Regions from separate parts of the Bacillus cereus group sp. RP37 genome, predicted to be linked through region 2. Evidence: predicted binding sites of a transcription regulator. Region 2 holds the regulator's gene; each other region holds the start of a gene.

Region 1 (6,129 bases), 4.7 Mb from region 2:
ATAATGGCTAATAATTTAACAAATAACATACGTTGAAAGAGCCCAGTAGCAGTTTGTCACTGTTAACGAGAGAGCTAGGGGTTGCTGGAACCTAGCACAAACAAACTTGCGAATTACACTCTGGAGTATCTTAGGTAATGCTAAGCGGATTGGCAATCGATATTATTGCTAAGAGTGGTATGAGTAGCTATGCTATTTATACAAACTGGGTGGTAACACGGTGAATCATCGTCCCTATGTCATAGACATAGGGACTTTTTGTTTTCAAAAAATAGAGGGGATGACAAAAGATGAATATTATTGATGAATTAGAATGGCGCGGCGCCATTAATCAACAGACGGACGAAGAAGGTTTACGTAAGCTAGTAGATGAGAAAAAGATTTCACTATACTGCGGAGTGGATCCGACTGGTGATAGTATGCATATCGGACATTTGATTCCGTTTATGATGATGAAGAGATTCCAGTTAGCTGGCCATCATCCTGTTATTTTAATTGGCGGGGCAACAGGAACAATTGGTGATCCGAGTGGACGACAATCAGAGCGTCAACTTCAAACGTTAGAAGTGGTTCAGCATAATGTAGATGCGTTAACAGCGCAAATGAAAAAGCTATTTGATTTTGGCGGAAATAGCGAAGTGAAGATGGTAAATAACTACGACTGGACACATGAAATAAACATTATTGAGTTTTTACGTGATTACGGGAAAAACTTTAGCATTAATAGCATGTTAGCGAAGGACATTGTAGCAAGTCGTTTAGATACAGGGATTTCTTTCACGGAATTTACGTACCAAATTTTGCAAGCGATGGATTTCCATCATTTATACACGAAAGAAGATGTGCAACTGCAAATTGGTGGTAGTGACCAATGGGGAAATATTACGAGTGGATTAGATTTAATTCGTAAGTTAGAAGGGCACGAAGCGAAAGTGTTCGGATTAACGATTCCGTTATTATTAAAATCAGATGGTACGAAGTTCGGTAAATCAGCAGGTGGTGCGGTTTGGCTTGATTCTGAAAAAACAACACCGTTTGAATTTTACCAGTTCTGGGTGAATACAGATGACCGTGATGTCGTTAAATACTTGAAATACTTTACGTTCTTAACGAAGGAGCGCATTGATGAATTGGCAGCGAAGGTAGAAACAGAGCCTCATAAGCGTGAAGCACAAAAAGTATTAGCGGAAGAAATGACGAAATTCGTTCATGGAGAAGAAGCATTATTGCAAGCGGTGAAAATTACAGCAGCGTTGTTTAGCGGAGATATTAAATCGTTAACAGCCGATGAAATTGAACAAGGCTTTAAAGAGATGCCAACATTCGAGTCTTCAAAAGAAACGAAAAACATCGTAGAATGGCTAGTTGATTTAGGAATTGAACCATCTAGACGACAAGCACGCGAAGACATTAATAATGGTGCGATTTCTATGAATGGTGAAAAAGTAACAGATGTGGGTACGGATGTAACTGTAGAAAATTCATTTGATGGACGATTTATTATTATCCGTAAAGGGAAGAAGAACTACAGCCTTGTGAAGTTAGGAGAATAGTTTGTGTGAAAGGATGGGAGTAGGAACAATACTTCCATCCTTTCGTATACATAATTTAGACGTAAAATAATCAGTAAATTTAGATAATTAAAAGGGTTATATTATTCTTCTGCCGAATAAATAAGTTAGAGAAAATTACGGATAAAGTGAAACTTTAATCAGTGGGAGGGGTTGATCCCCACTGATTATTAGTTGAACCAATCGGGCTTTTACTGCCCGATAATGCGGGATAAAAATAGCCCGAACCATGCTGGGCATGATTCGGGCTTATATTCAGATTAGTAAGCTAAGCTGAATAGACCTTTAATGTGTGATAAGTAACGAACGTTACTTGCTTCTTTCATTAATGATGCTGGTAAACCTTTAAGTGGAGTATTGCTTGCTCCGATTGTAGCAACCGCATCTTTACGTCCTAGACTAGCAAGTGTTCCAGAGTTTACAGGTGCGAACTCTTCGAATGCTTTGCCTTCTAGTGCTGCGTATAAGTTGTATCCAATTAACTCACCCATTTGCCAAGCGATTTGTGCAGTTGGTGGGTATGGACGACCATCTGGAGAGAAGACAACAGCGCTGTCTCCAGCAACGAATACGTCTTTGTGAGAAGTAGATTGTAGGTATGCATCAACTGTTGCACGACCACGGTTTACTTCAAGACCTGATTCACCGATTAATGGGTTACCTTGTACGCCACCTGTCCAAACGAATGTGTTAGCAACAAGTTTTTGACCGTCTTTTAAGTCAATTTCGTTGCCAGCAACGTTTGTTACAGGAAGACCTGTTAAGAATGTAACACCGCGTGCTTCTAGGCTAGTAGTTGCACGTTCGATTAAGTGGTCTGGTAATACTGGAAGGATTTTTGGACCTGCTTCAACAAGAAGAAGTTTAACTTCTTTTGGATTTACGCCGTGGCTTTTTGCAAGTTTAGGCATAATGTCAGCAAGCTCACCAACTAGCTCAACGCCAGTTAATCCGCCACCACCGATTACGATTGTAGCATCAGCTTCGTTTTTCGTTTTCGCGTATTCACGAATACGGTCTTCAACGTGTTTGTAGATTTTGTTTGCATCAGCAGCAGATTTTAATACCATGCTGTTTTCTTCTAGTCCTGGAATACCGAAGTAAGCAGTTTTACTTCCTAAAGCAACTACAAGTGCATCGTAAGATAAAGTAGTGCCACCAGCTAGTTTGATTTCTTTGCTATCAACTGAGAATGACTCAACTGTTGCAATTTTAAGATCGATGTCTTTACCTTTGAAAAGCTTTGTAAGTGGCATTGCAATTGCTTGCTCAGCAACGTTACCAGCTGCAAGGCGGTGTAGTTCAGTGATAATTTGGTGTGTTGGGTATTGATTAATCACTGTAACTTGTGCTTCTGATTTGCTGTAATATTTACGTACGTTTAAAGCGGCAAGAAGACCGCCATAACCAGCGCCTAAGATGACAATTTGTTTTGACATAGTATGATATCCCCCGTCTTTACTAATTGTTGTTATAAGTTAACTTATTTATTGTTACGTTCTGCACTAATTTGAAGATATGCGTTCACAAAGCGGAACATTTTTTGTGCTTGTGGGTCTTTTAATAATTTTAATAGACCGAACAGGCCGATAACTTCGTTGCTTTCGTCAGCACGATCTTTCGCTTCGATTGCAGTAGCAGCCATGCTTTTCACTGTATCTTTTACAGGTTCTACAAGCTCTGTGATTGCACCAACAGTGTCGCTTTTTAATACTTCATCAGTAGCAACAGTTTGAGCGAAGTCATAAGACTTAGTTAAAATGTTAACAAGCTCAGTTAATTTTGGAAGCTGTTCTACTAGTGTAGTTAATGATTCTTGTACCTCAGGTTTTAACAACTGATCAAGTACATCAAGTTGTCCTTGGCTAGCAGAAATTTGTACAGTTTCTTGTTCTGGCTTTGTTTGAGTCATAGTTTCTGGCATCTCCAATTCTCCTTTACGATAGCAATACTCTTATTTTTGATAGGTAAGATAGTAAACGCTTGCGAAACTTTATACAAAGTTTCACAAAGCACAATAAAATGCCTTTAAATTTATGCCAGCAAGTAAGCTGAAATCATAAATCCAAAACCATAATGTCTTACCTATTATTTATGAACTGTCCGATACATGGCTTGTCCGCATAATGGAAAGCTCCGTTACCGGAAAGTGTATATAATATATATCCTATATTATATACTATATACACCTATGTTAACATAAAAATGATTCCTAATTATTCGATATTAAGCGTATAACGTAGTACTGACAAGGCGTGAAAGCGCATAAATTATTTTGATAAGGTTAGAAATGTACGTATATATAAAGAAAAAAAGGAAAAAATGGACAAATTTATGTTCATTTTTTCCTTTTTTATTGTTCACCCTCTGTAATTAGCATCGATGTATTACCGCTTTTTTCAAGATGGCATTCGCCCCAAGTACAAAGAGAATCAAGAATGGATTCTAAAGACCAACCGTAGTCTGTAAGAGAATATTCTACTTTCGGTGGTACTTGATTGTATACCTTTCTTTGAATAACTCCATCTTCTTCTAGTTCGCGTAATTGCTGTGTTAACATTTTTTGTGTAATACCAGGCATGAGACGTTTTAATTCACTCGTTCTCTTTGTCCCTTTCGTTAAGTGGCAAAGAATAACGACTTTCCATTTTCCGCCGATAACCTCTAAAGTTGCTTCAACGGGAATATTATATTTCTTCATATAAAAATCTCCTTTGATGAATGTAGATTTCAGTTTTCCAACAAAAGAAGCTAAATAATTTAAATGTTACTAAAAAGTACCTATAGCACTTTAAAGTACGTACTTTTTATCATGTTGAATATGTTCCATAATAGCATACGTAAGAGGGAAATGAGTAGTACGGTACTAAAAAGTGCCTATGTTACTTTTTGGTACCTATCGTACTTTAAAGTGCGTTCTTCAAAAAAAGAGTGAAGCCATTCATAATAGCATATATCAGCAGTAACATTATCTTTGTAGAAGAAAAAAGGCCTTTTTTCATACTATTATGATTGGATTTCTGGCATTAAGGAGGAGTTCAATTGAATTCATATACAATATCTTCTTCGGCAGTACAGAAGAATCGGAGAAGTATGTTTGCTTTATTGGCACTAGCAATTAGTGCGTTTGGAATTGGTACAACCGAATTTATTAGTGTCGGTTTATTACCATCTATTTCAGAGGATTTACATGTTTCCGTTACAACAGCGGGCTTAACCGTTTCTTTATATGCGTTAGGAGTAGCGTTTGGTGCCCCAGTATTAACGTCATTAACAGCTAGTATGTCGCGAAAGACGTTATTAATGTGGATTATGATTATTTTCATTATTGGTAATGGAATTGCGGCAGTGGCAACAAGTTTTACCGTGTTACTTATCGCGAGGGTTGTATCTGCTTTTGCACACGGCGTTTTTATGTCGATAGGATCCACAATTGCGGCTGCGCTTGTACCAGAGAATAAACGTGCGAGTGCAATTGCATTTATGTTTACTGGATTAACTGTTGCGACCATTACAGGCGTACCAATTGGAACATTTATAGGTCAACAATTTGGCTGGAGAGCATCGTTTATGGTAATTGTGGTAATTGGAATCGTTGCCTTAATCGCCAATAGTATGCTGATTCCGTCTAACTTGAAAAAAGGTACGTCCGTATCATTTCGTGATCAATTCAAACTGATTACGAACGGAAGGTTATTACTTGTTTTCATCATTACTGCATTAGGATACGGTGGGACATTTGTAACGTTTACGTATTTATCTCCGTTACTACAAGAAGTAACAGGGTTTAAAGCAAGTACTGTTACAATCATTTTGTTAGTGTACGGAATCGCAATTGCGATTGGGAATATGGTCGGCGGAAAATTATCAAATCATAATCCGATTCGAGCGTTATTTTACATGTTCTTTATTCAAGCAATTGTATTATTTGTTTTAACATTTACAGCACCATTTAAAGTTGCTGGGTTAATCACAATTATTTTCATGGGACTATTCGCATTTATGAATGTTCCAGGGCTGCAAGTATATGTCGTTATTTTGGCTGAGCGCTTTGTGCCTAGCGCTGTCGATGTTGCATCAGCAATGAATATTGCAGCATTCAATGCAGGAATCGCTCTTGGTGCTTATTTAGGCGGTGTTGTAACGAACTCGTTAGGGTTAATTCATACGGCGTGGGTAGGCGGCGTTATGGTAGTAGGTGCTGTTATTTTAACAGCATGGAGTATGGCATTAGAAAAAAGAGATCAGGCAAAATAAAGGAGAGAAAATATAATGAAAAATTTACAAAGTACAATAACATTGCATAACGGTGTAGAAATGCCTTGGTTCGGTTTAGGTGTATTTAAAGTAGAAGATGGACCAGAACTGGTAGAGGCTGTAAAGTCGGCGATCAAAGCAGGATATCGCAGTATTGATACAGCCGCGATTTATGGAAACGAAAAAGCGGTTGGAGAAGGAATCCGCGCTGGTATAAAAGAAGCGGGCATTTCTCGAGAAGATTTATTCATCACTTCAAAAGTGTGGAATGCAGATCAAGGATATGAAACGACACTTGCTG
Region 2 (6,129 bases):
AATTGTTTTTAATTCTGCAATTGCAGCAGTAACAGCTTTTTCGATACCTTTACGAAGACCCATTGGGTTTGCACCAGCTGTTACGTTTTTAAGACCTTCACGAATCATAGCTTGCGCTAATACAGTTGCAGTTGTTGTTCCGTCACCAGCTACATCATTTGTTTTGCTAGCAACTTCTGCTACTAATTTTGCACCCATGTTTTCGAATGCATCTTCTAATTCGATTTCTTTTGCGATTGTTACACCGTCATTTGTAATAAGTGGTGAACCGAATTTCTTCTCAAGTACAACGTTACGACCTTTTGGTCCCAGCGTTACTTTTACTGCGTTTGCAAGAGTGTCGACACCGCGAAGCATCGAACGACGTGCTTCTTCACTAAATTTAATATCTTTTGCCATAATAATTGACCCCCTTGGATTTTTTAAGATTTATATAATTAACCGATAACTGCTAAAATGTCACTTTCACGTAAAATCAAGTAGTCTGTACCTTCGTATTTCACTTCAGTACCTGCATATTTTGAGAAGATGATAAGATCACCTGCTGCTACCTCTAAAGCAACACGCTCACCATTTTCAAGCACTCGACCAGTACCTACTGCAATAACTTTACCCTCTTGTGGTTTTTCTTTTGCAGTGTCTGGTAATACAATACCACTTGCTGTTTTTTCTTCTGCTTGAACAAGCTCAATTACAACGCGATCACCTAATGGCTTTAGCATGAACAATAACCTCCTCATTTTGTTATGTAAATTTTATTTATTAGCACTCAACTCACCCGAGTGCTAACACACTTATAATAATAAATAATCTCAATTTCTTTTGCAAGTAAAAAAATCATAATTTTTTCGCAAATTAAGCTATACACTTTTCTATATAGAGTCCCTCTTCTTCTACCTTTACTATATGAATCGTTGTTTCCACTACTCGTATGTTACAATATGAAAGGACACCCTAAGTTGTTTTCGCTATACACACAACTTTCTCCTGTCTTCTATTATCATTTCAAATAAGGATTTACGAAAAAAACATAATTTAAGTGAGGTTTATATCGTAGGTAGCATACTTACATGTTATCCTACCTTATCTCATACACTAGAGTTAGAAAGGATGGTTAAACCATTTGAAAAAACAATATTGGTGGGTTATCGTTACATACATTTTAATGCAGTTATCATCCATTGCTGGATTACCACTTCTGCTGAAAACTGGACTTTATGATAACAGGGGATTTACTAGAGAAGAGAAATTTCAACTCATAACTGGACACTGGGCAATCATTAGCTTCTTTATTGCATTATGTATCGTACTTTGGTTACTTAAAGCTGATATTCGCGACAGACATTTAGATACAAAGCGCTCTACTGTTCCAGCTACGATTGGTTGGATTTTTATCGGATTCTTCTTAGCATTTTTCTCGCAAAGTATTGCCGGTATGATCGAAATGTATGTATTAGGTATTAAACCTGGATCTGAAAATACAGCGAGACTTATGGATATCGCAAGAACGACACCTTGGTTCCTTATCGTTATATCTATAATAGGACCTATTTTGGAAGAAATCGTATTTAGAAAAATTTTATTTGGTACACTGTATAAGAAGTTTAATTTCTTTATTGCTGCTATCATTAGTTCTCTCGTATTCGCAGCAATTCATTTTGATTTTACTCACTTATTGGTATACACTGCTATGGGGCTCGTATTCGCCTTTTTATATGTAAAAACGAAGCGCATTATCGTTCCAATTGCAGCCCATGTTGCAATGAATACATTAGTTGCAATTGCTCAAGTTTTAGTGAGTAATGAACAAATTCAAGAAATGATTAAAGAAGCTGAAAAAATGCAAGGCTTTATCGGAGGATTTTTAGTATGAGAAACTCGCCATTATTCATGGCTGCATTGTACTTCCTTCTTGGATGTATCTTTACACGCTTCGCCATTACGAACGTAACAGATACAATCTGGAATATGTGGACAATACTATTTGCAGTTATGGCAACAATTGATTTTAATTTGGCACTTCGCCTTATCTTAGTTAAATTCACAAAGAAAAAATAATAATAAAACGCAGAGGTCGCTTCCTCTGCGTTTTATTGTGGATAATTCTTCAAAAAGTAAACAAGTGTTTGTAATTCTACTGCTAAATCAATATGATGAATTCTTATATTGTCTGACACATTTAAGCGCGCTGGTGTGAAATTTAAAATACCATGCACGTTCGTTTCCGCTAATCTATCTGCTACAGATTGTGCTACTGTAGCGGGTACTGTTAATATTGCCACTTGTATATCAGTTGATAAACGTTCTTCTAATTCATCTAAATGATATACAGGAATGCCCCCGATTTCTGTTCCGACTTTCTCTTCACTAACGTCAAACGCCATTTCAATTTTTGTATTATTGTTTTTCGTGAAATTATAATGTAAGAAAGCGGTCCCTAAATTACCTACTCCAATAAGTGCTACACGTGTTATATCATCTTGGTCGAGTGTTTCACGGAAAAATGATAATAAATAATTTACGTTATATCCATAACCCTTTTTCCCTAACGCTCCAAAATATGAAAAATCTCTTCGAATCGTTGCGGAATCAACCTTTACCGCTTCGCTCAATTCAGCTGATGAAACACGTTGCTTACCAGAAAGAGATAAGTTTTGGATAAATCGATAGTATAGAGGCAATCGTTTGGCAGTGGCCTGTGGAATTTTGTGCTGATCCATATAACCTCTCCTCTCTTCCTATCTTTATTCATATGCTTGAATCAAATACAGAAGTTTAGCACTCATGAATTTCCCTGTATAATAAAGAAAAGAAGTATTCTCTCTTTATTTTAAACTATACACTATTTTTAGTATGATTGAGAAATATAAACATGGCAAAGTTAAGAAATTATTTGAGGTGAAAACATTGATTTTATTACAAGTAAACGCGCTTTCGAAATTATACGGTGCAGAAACGATTCTTGCAAACATAAAATTGGAAGTTCAAACGAAAGATCGTATCGCATTAGTCGGACGAAATGGAGCCGGAAAATCTACATTATTAAAAATAATAGCTGGTGAGCTATCCCATGATGGTGGCGAAATTATAAAACCGAAAGATGTCTCCATCGGATATTTAGCTCAAAATACCGGGTTAGAAACATCTTTAACAATTTGGGATGAAATGTTAACTGTCTTTACACACTTGCAGCAAATGGAGACAAAACTTCGAAGGCTAGAGCAAGAGATGGGAAAAGAAGAAAACTTTTCAAACGAGGCTATATATGAAAGATTATTAGCTGATTACGATCAATTACAATTAGATTATAAAGATCAAGGTGGCTATCAGTACGAAGCAGATATTCGTTCGATTTTAAGCGGGCTTGGCTTCCCAGTTGAAACGCATCAGACGACGATTTCTACATTAAGCGGTGGACAAAAAACACGATTGGCTCTCGGTAAATTATTATTAACGAAACCGGACTTACTTATTTTGGACGAGCCTACAAACCATTTAGATATCGAAACATTAACATGGCTTGAACAATATTTACAAGGCTATCCTGGCGCAATACTAATCGTTTCCCATGACCGTTATTTCTTAGATAAACTCGTTACACAAGTATATGAAATTTCGAATAAAGAGAGCAGACGATTTGTTGGTAACTACAGTAAATATTTAGATTTAAAATCAGCGCTATACGAGCAAGAAATGAAACGTTATGAAAAGCAACAGGATGAAATTGCTAAGCTTGAGGACTTCGTTCAAAAAAATATAGCTCGTGCATCTACGACAAAACGTGCGCAAAGCCGTCGTAAACAATTAGACCGAATGGAATTATTAACAAGACCATTAGGTGATTCTAAGTCAGCATCCTTCCACTTCGATATTGAAAAACAAAGCGGAAATGATGTTTTACAAGTAAAGGATGCAACCATCGGCTATGATGAGGATCCGATTATTGAACATGTAACAATGCGCTTAACTCGCGGGGATAGTGTTGCTTTAGTTGGACCGAACGGAATCGGGAAATCCACATTGTTAAAATCACTTGTGAATAAGTTACCTCTACTAAATGGTGATGTTTCTTTCGGATCCAATGTCTCTGTTGGCTATTATGATCAAGAACAAGCTAACTTAACATCTTCTAAGCGAGTTTTAAATGAATTATGGGATGAATATCCATTGCAGCCTGAAAAAGAAATTCGCACGATACTAGGTAACTTCTTATTCACAGGAGATGATGTATTAAAGCCCGTATCTTCTCTTAGTGGTGGACAAAAAGCTCGATTAGCTCTTGCAAAACTTATGATGCAAAAATCGAATTTATTAATTCTCGATGAGCCTACGAACCATCTCGATTTAAATAGTAAAGAGATTTTGGAGAATGCTTTAATTGATTACCCAGGAACTCTTCTATTCGTATCACATGACCGCTACTTTATTAATCGTGTAACGACAACTGTTATTGAGTTATCAACAGAAGGTGCACAGGAATATCTAGGGGATTACGATTACTACGTTGAAAAGAAGAATGAGATGATCGAACGTGCAGAATTTGAACAACAAGAACAGCAAGAAAATCAGGCACCTGTTCAAAAAACTGTAGCTCAAGAAAAATTAAATTATCTCGAAGAAAAAGAGCGTAAACAATTAGAGCGTCAACGCACTCGGAAAATTGAGGAACTAGAACAAAACATCATAGAATTTGAAGAAGAAATTGCTACGTTAGAAGATCAACTTTGCTTACCAGAAATATATGCAGATTATGAAAAGGCTAGTGAAATTACAACGAAAAAGCAAACACTACAAGAGCAACTGGAAGCTTGTATGGCAGAATGGGAAGAATTGCATTTATAAAAGTATTGATAAAGAGGATGTCTCATAAGTCGGGATTTTTGACTATGCGACATCCTTTTTATCTTCTAGTTGGAATCAACGTCATATTGTCAAAACGATTTTTTAAACAAATCAACGATTCGACACAAAATATCAATCTGCCGACAAAGTTTGACAATGTTAGCGACATCTATAATTAGAGCATATTTCAAAATGTTTTTTAAGGATATCTTCTTGTTTTTTATTTCCCAAAAAAGAATACATTTAAAGGTCAGACTTCATCTACTTTATCCACAAGTTTATGCACATATCCACCTTTATAAAATAAACCTCAAAATTACTTTTCCACATTATCCACAATCAACGAAAAAGTTATCAACATTTTATATACACAACAAAACCCACATTATCAACAGATAATATGGGTTTTATCCACAGGCTGTGGTTAATTTTGTGCATAACTATGCTTCAATATCTAATCCTGGATTTGCATTTAAAGCTAATGTAGCACGTTTTCCTTGTTCATATGCAATTGTACCTGCCGCTGCAATCATTGCCGCATTATCGGTACATAAAGATAGCGGAGGAATAATTAGCTCAATATTTTCTTTTGGCGCAAATTCTGCTTCCAAACGTGCGCGAAGTCCTTTATTCGCAGCTACTCCACCCGCAAGAAGCAGTTGCTTTACACTATACGCTTCTGCTGCACGAGATGCTTTCGTTACAAGCACATCTATTACACTCTCTTGGAAACTTGCTGCTAAATCTTCCGGTGCAATTTCTATCCCACGTTGTTTTGCGTTATGCACAGTGTTGATAACTGCGGATTTCAATCCACTGAAACTGAAATCATACGAATCAGGTTCTAGCCATGCACGAGGCAAATCAATTGTCGGCTTTCCTTCATGCGCAAGGCGATCAATATGAGGACCACCTGGATATGGCATAGATAACGTACGAGCTACTTTATCATATGCCTCTCCAGCTGCATCATCTCTTGTTTCACCAATTACTTCGAATGAACCATGTTCTTTCATATAAACAAGCTCTGTATGCCCACCAGATACAACAAGTGATAGTAGTGGGAATTGAACTTCTTTTACTAAACGGTTCGCATAAATGTGACCAGCAATATGATGAACACCCACTAGAGGAATATCATGTGCAAAAGCCACTGCTTTCGCTGCATTTACCCCTATTAAAAGTGCCCCTACTAAACCAGGTCCTTCTGTTACAGCAATTGCATCAATATCATCAAATGTGATATTTGCTTCTTTTAAAGCTTCTTCTAACACAACTGTAATTTCT
Region 3 (6,129 bases), 220 kb from region 2:
ACAACCACCCGAAGAATCAATTGTTGTATGAATTCCAGCTTCTTTACATTTCTTAAATAATTCAATTAAGAAATCTAGCTGTAATAATGGTTCCCCACCACTAACTGTTATACCGCCTCCGGAAGCTTCAATAAAAGGAAGGTAACATGTCACATCCTGCATTACTTCTTCGACTGTTATTTCTTTTCCTTTACCGATCTCCCACGTATCAGCATTATGACAATATTGACAACGTAATAAACACCCTTGTGTAAATATGACATAACGAATTCCTGGGCCATCAACAGTACCACAAGACTCTACAGAATGAATTCTTCCTTTTACCATGTTACTTCCTCCTTTATTGAAACAGCCTCCCTCTGCTATTTATAAAATGCAGAGGGACACCTTTTTCACTTACATGCTTTCATGCATTGTACGGTTAATTACATCAATTTGTTGTTCACGAGTTAATTTAATAAAGTTTACAGCGTAACCAGATACGCGAATTGTTAATTGTGGATATTTTTCAGGATGTTCCATTGCATCCATTAATGTTTCACGGTTAAATACGTTAATATTTAAGTGATGGCCTTCTTTTACTGCATAACCATCAAGCATTGATACTAAGTTACGTACTTGTACATCATCTTCTTTACCAAGTGCTTTTGGAATAATAGAGAATGTATTAGAAATACCATCTTGTGCATCTTCATATGGTAATTTAGCTACAGATAATAATGAAGCTAATGCACCTTTTGTATCACGTCCATGCATAGGGTTCGCACCTGGTGCAAATGGTTCTCCAGTACGGCGACCATCTGGAGTGTTACCAGTTTTCTTACCGTATACAACGTTAGATGTGATTGTTAAGATTGACATTGTATGAACAGAATTTCTGTATGTTTTATGTTTACGAAGTTTATTCATAAATGTTTTCACAAGATTTACAGCGATTTCATCTACACGATCATCATTGTTACCGTATTTAGGGAAATCTCCTTCGATTTCAAAATCAACTGCAATACCGTTTTCATCGCGAATTGGTTTTACTTTTGCGTGTTTAATTGCACTTAAAGAGTCTGCTACTACAGATAGACCCGCGATACCTGTTGCCATTGTACGAAGAACATTTGTATCATGAAGTGCCATTTCAATACGTTCATAGCTATATTTATCGTGCATGTAGTGAATAACATTTAATGTGTTTAAGTATAGACCCGCTAACCATTCCATTGTCATATCAAACTTATGCATAACTTCTTCATAATCTAATACTTCAGAAGTAATCGGTGCGTACTCAGGACCAACTTGTGCTTTAGATTTTTCATCTTTACCACCATTAATCGCATATAGTAATGCTTTTGCTAAGTTTGCACGTGCGCCGAAGAACTGCATTTGTTTACCAATTCTCATTGCAGATACACAACAAGCAATTCCGTAGTCATCGCCGTAGTCAGCACGCATAATGTCATCATTTTCATATTGAATTGCTGATGTTTTAATAGACATTTTCGCACAGTAGTTTTTAAAGTTCTGTGGTAATTGTTTTGACCAAAGAACTGTTAAGTTTGGTTCTGGAGCTGGTCCTAAATTATCTAATGTATGCAAGAAACGGAATGAGTTCTTTGTTACTAAAGGACGACCATCTAATGCCATACCACCGATAGATTCAGTTACCCAAGTTGGGTCACCAGAGAATAATTCATTATAATCAGGTGTTCTTGCAAATTTCACAAGACGTAATTTCATAATAAAGTGATCTACAATTTCTTGTACTTCTTCTTCTGTTAAAGTACCATTTGCTAAATCTCTTTCAATATAAATATCTAAGAATGTAGAAGTACGTCCAAGACTCATTGCAGCTCCGTTTTGCTCTTTAATTGCTGCCAGATATGCGAAGTATAACCATTGGAATGCTTCTTGTGCATTTGTTGCTGGCTTAGAAATATCAAAGCCATGAGAAGCAGCCATTTGTTTTAATTCTTGAAGTGCACGCATTTGCTCAGATAACTCTTCACGTAAACGCATTGTATCTTCGCTCATCACACCGCCAGTTAAATCTAAATCAGCTTTTTTCGCTTCAATTAAATGATCAATACCATATAACGCTACGCGGCGATAGTCACCGATAATACGCCCACGTCCGTATGCATCTGGAAGACCAGTAATAACGCCTGATTTACGTGCATTTCTCATTTCTGGTGTGTATGCATCGAATACGCCTTGGTTATGAGTTTTTCTCCAATCTCTAAAAATACGACTAAGTTCTTTATCCATTTCGTATCCATAAGATTCACAAGCTTGTTCCGCCATACGAATACCACCATATGGTTGTAAAGAACGTTTAAATGGTTTTTCAGTTTGGAAACCGACTACTTTTTCAATATCTTTATTTAAATATCCTGGTTCATGTGATGTAATAGAAGAAACAATTTTTGTATCCATATCAAGAACGCCACCGTTTTCACGTTCTTTCGTTGTTAAATCCATTACTTGATCCCAAAGTTGCTTCGTTGCTTCAGTTGCTCCCGCTAAGAAAGATTCGTCTCCTTCGAAAACGTTTACATTATTTAAAATGAAATCGCGAACATCAATCTCTGCTTTCCATTTTTCACCTTTAAAGTTTTCCCATGCATTTTTAACATTTTCTAATACTTGAGTCATCCTAATCTCCTCCATTTTTGATTAGTACAGGACTAAGATTTTTTATATAACAGCTTACACACTTAGAATACTACTTTTTTGCGAAAGTGAACGAAATAGTTGTGACATGTTTGTGAAATGTTGAGCAAACCACTATATACATAGTATTAACTTCACTTAAAAGTCTTTATAATTAACCCTTTCCTTAATTGTATTTTTTTGGTATCCTTATATACGAGTCCTATTTTGTAATAGAAGAACAATACCCATTGTAGAGCTGTAATACTCTTATCTCCTAATCTGTTATAGTTTTTATAACAGAACAAAAAAGTGTACATATGTTGTACACTTTTTTTGTTACTACTCTAAAACATCTCTTTTTCTATTCCCATCATAGAATCCACCACGACTGCCTTCTAATACAATTAATTGCTCCAATCCTTCTATATGATCACCTATAATTCGCAAGACAGCTGGAGGATGGCCTATTTTCGCAAAATGTTCACTGGGACGAATGCGGTTCATCTTATCGACCTCTACACGACTTACACATGCAATTTCGAATCCTGACAGAATAGCTTTCACTTGTGCTACACAAGGTGACAGTAAAGATCTATACCCGATTTCTTTCAAACACTTACGGCTAAACGCATTCGGTACAGCGATAAGAGAGCCTACTCCTAGATCTTTTCTATCACAAGCTAAATTTAATGCATATTTAAATGCAGTTACAAGATGAAGCGGTACTCTTAAATCTAAATAATGATTTAGATCATTTAATGCGACATCTATTCCATCTGCAATAGCTTTTGCGAAAGGATATAATTCCCTAGCCGGAATAACAAAGTCACCGTCTATAAACAACATAATATCCCCTTTTGCAAAATAAGTTCCAAGTGAACGCCCCACATCGTTTCCAAGTGCTTCTTTATATACAATTGTTGTTGCTCCCTTGTCTTTTGCAATCGTTGCTGTTTTATCAGACGAACCATTTACAACAACGATAATTTCAAAAGCTTCAATTTTGCGAAGCTCTTCTATAACGTTTCCAATTGTTTTCTCTTCATCTTGTACAGGAATAATGACCGATAATTGCTTCCCTTTATACAACTTAGATGTAACGCCCCATCCTTGATAAAAATCTTTGAAACTTAAAGTATGATAGACACACTCTCTTTTCCTATTTCCGTCATCATACCCTCCGCGCTCATCACTGCCTACTATCCGCTCCGCTACTGCTTCTATATGATCACCTATCATCCGTTTTTCAGATGGGGAAAGACCCGTGCCATACGCAGCGTGCTCGGTCGGACGAAATTTATTCGGGGTAATAACGTCAATTGCACAATGACGACTAATTCTCCATTTGCTTTGTACTAGGCGTAAATGAGCCACAATAGGATTAACAAAACATTCATATCCAATGCTTTGAACAACTTCTTTCGTCAACGCATGAGGTACAGATAATAAAGAATCAATTTTTAACTCTTCACGCTCTAACATTGCATTTAATATTTGGCGCCATACTGTCACGGAGTGCGGTTTTTGTTTCTTTAAAAATAATGCGTCCAAATTATTTAAAACGATGTCGGCCTGATCATGTAAAATTGGATTCAGGAATAATTGTAATTTTGAAGTTTGAATAGCAAAATCTCCATCTATAAATAGTAATACATCACCTATCGCGTGTTTTGCACCAACCGCACGGCCAACATCGTTACCAAGTGAATCCTTATACCGGATTACCTTACATCCTAAACGCTCAGCGATCGCTTCTGTATTATCGTTACAACCGTTTGCTACTACAATAATCTCTACTGGATTTAATCCTTTTACCGATTGAATAACGTCTGAAATCGTATCCGCTTCATTACATACAGGTATAATAATTGATAGCGACTTAGCCATTGTTTTCTTCACGAAACCATTTAATAGTTTCTTTCAATCCTTGTTCCCACGTTACTGTCGCTTGAAATTGAACAAGTTCTCTTAATTTCGTTACATCTGGTCTTCTATTTGGAATTTCTTCAAACCCATGTGGATATACTTCATCAAAAGGAACTTGGACAATTTTTGATGAAGATTTCGTTAGCTTTTTAATTACTTCTGCTACTTCTTTTATATTTTTTTCATTCTCAGAACCTATATTAATAATTTCACCATTTACCTTCTCATCCATTGCTCGAATCGTTGCCTCCACCGCATCACTTACATACGTAAAGCAACGTGTCTGCTTCCCATCTCCATATACGAGAATGTCTTCACCTTGCAGGGCCGCACTGATAAATCGTGGGATTACCCCTGCATACGGACCATCTTTCGCTCTTGGGCCATAAATATTAAAATAACGAACAATCGTTACCGGTAAACCTTCTAATGCGTAGCCTAAACATAATGTTTCTTCTAACGTTTTACAAACTGCATAACTCCAACGTATTTTAGAAGTTGCCCCGTATAATCGATCCCCCTCTTCAGAGAAGGGTGGCTTTGCCTTACCATATACTTCTGAAGTAGACGCAAAGACTACTTTCTTCTTTCCTTTTAGCGCTGCTTGTAAAATGTTTCTCGTTCCATCAAAATTCGTTTCAATAAGCTCTATACTCTTTTCCATTGTCGTTTTCACACCTAAAATTGCTGCTAAATGAAACACTACATCATGTTGATTTACTAATTCATAAATAGAATTTTTATCTAAAACGCTTATTGGAATAACCCGAATTTCTTTCATTAACTCATCATGATATTTATTTTTTCCTTTATAGAAGTTATCCACAATCGTGACTTCATTTCCTCTTTTCACCAACTCTTCGGCTAAATGCGATCCAATGAATCCTGCTCCACCTGTAATTAAACATTTCTTACTCATACACTCACCTTCTTGATAATTCCACGTGTATCTATTACTCGCTTCATTCCTTTAAAAAGCTTCCAATCGATATTAGAGTGATCAGTTAAAATTAAAATACAATCCGCTTGTTTCATGACTTGTTCATTCAAAGAAACAGATTGGTACACCTTATCTCCAAATTTTGCAGAAGAAATATATGGATCGTGATATTCGATCTCATATCCTTCTTTTATTAACAATTCAATAATTGGTAAAGCCGGTGATTCTCTCAAATCATTTACATCTTTCTTATATGCAATTCCTACAATTAAAACTGATGCAGGCGATTGCACCATGCCTTTTACTTTCCGGACTATTTTCTCTGGCATTTCTTCATTAATCACATGTGCTGCTTCAATTAATTGACTAATTGTCCCATTCTTTTTTATTCTCCATTGGAAATATAAAGGATCTACTGGAATACAATGTCCCCCTATTCCTGGTCCTGGCCAATATGGGGTAAATCCAAACGGTTTTGTAGATGCAGCTTCAAGCGCCTCATAAAAATCAATTCCTAAACTTTCACATAACATATTTAACTCGTTTACTAACGAAATGTTCACTAAGCGCTGAATATTTTCAAATAGCTTACACATCTCCGCTACTTTTGGAGAGCT

What was found. The regulator Rex, encoded in region 2, represses fermentation and respiration genes when NADH is low (regulators of the CRP and FNR family bind a similar motif). The targets are predictions, from matches to a motif close to TTGTGAAATATTTCACAA.
Region 1: a site for Rex is predicted at 3,555-3,572, ahead of QCI44_RS01995 (DUF1641 domain-containing protein). Genes of this name have one in related genera too.
Region 3: a site for Rex is predicted at 2,757-2,774, ahead of pflB (formate C-acetyltransferase). Genes of this name have one in related genera too.

What each region holds. Positions count from the first base shown of each region.
Region 1 covers NZ_JARVHP010000001.1:406,118-412,246, forward strand. The annotation lists T-box leader at 24-239, shown strand; gene tyrS (tyrosine--tRNA ligase) at 291-1,553, shown strand; gene QCI44_RS01990 (NAD(P)/FAD-dependent oxidoreductase) at 1,832-3,010, opposite strand; gene QCI44_RS01995 (DUF1641 domain-containing protein) at 3,055-3,495, opposite strand; gene QCI44_RS02000 (winged helix-turn-helix transcriptional regulator) at 3,925-4,272, opposite strand; gene QCI44_RS02005 (MFS transporter) at 4,665-5,828, shown strand; gene QCI44_RS02010 (aldo/keto reductase) at 5,844-6,129, shown strand, end outside.
Region 2 covers NZ_JARVHP010000001.1:5,120,168-5,126,296, forward strand. The annotation lists gene groL (chaperonin GroEL) at 1-399, opposite strand, end outside; gene groES (co-chaperone GroES) at 438-722, opposite strand; gene QCI44_RS26815 (CPBP family intramembrane glutamic endopeptidase) at 1,124-1,873, shown strand; gene QCI44_RS26820 (YdiK family protein) at 1,870-2,058, shown strand; gene QCI44_RS26825 (redox-sensing transcriptional repressor Rex) at 2,091-2,720, opposite strand; gene QCI44_RS26830 (ABC-F family ATP-binding cassette domain-containing protein) at 2,908-4,842, shown strand; gene tsaD (tRNA (adenosine(37)-N6)-threonylcarbamoyltransferase complex transferase subunit TsaD) at 5,283-6,129, opposite strand, start outside.
Region 3 covers NZ_JARVHP010000001.1:4,895,912-4,902,040, forward strand. The annotation lists gene pflA (pyruvate formate-lyase-activating protein) at 1-327, opposite strand, end outside; gene pflB (formate C-acetyltransferase) at 397-2,646, opposite strand; gene QCI44_RS25820 (glycosyltransferase family 2 protein) at 2,986-4,533, opposite strand; gene QCI44_RS25825 (NAD-dependent epimerase/dehydratase family protein) at 4,526-5,491, opposite strand; gene QCI44_RS25830 (nucleotide sugar dehydrogenase) at 5,488-6,129, opposite strand, start outside.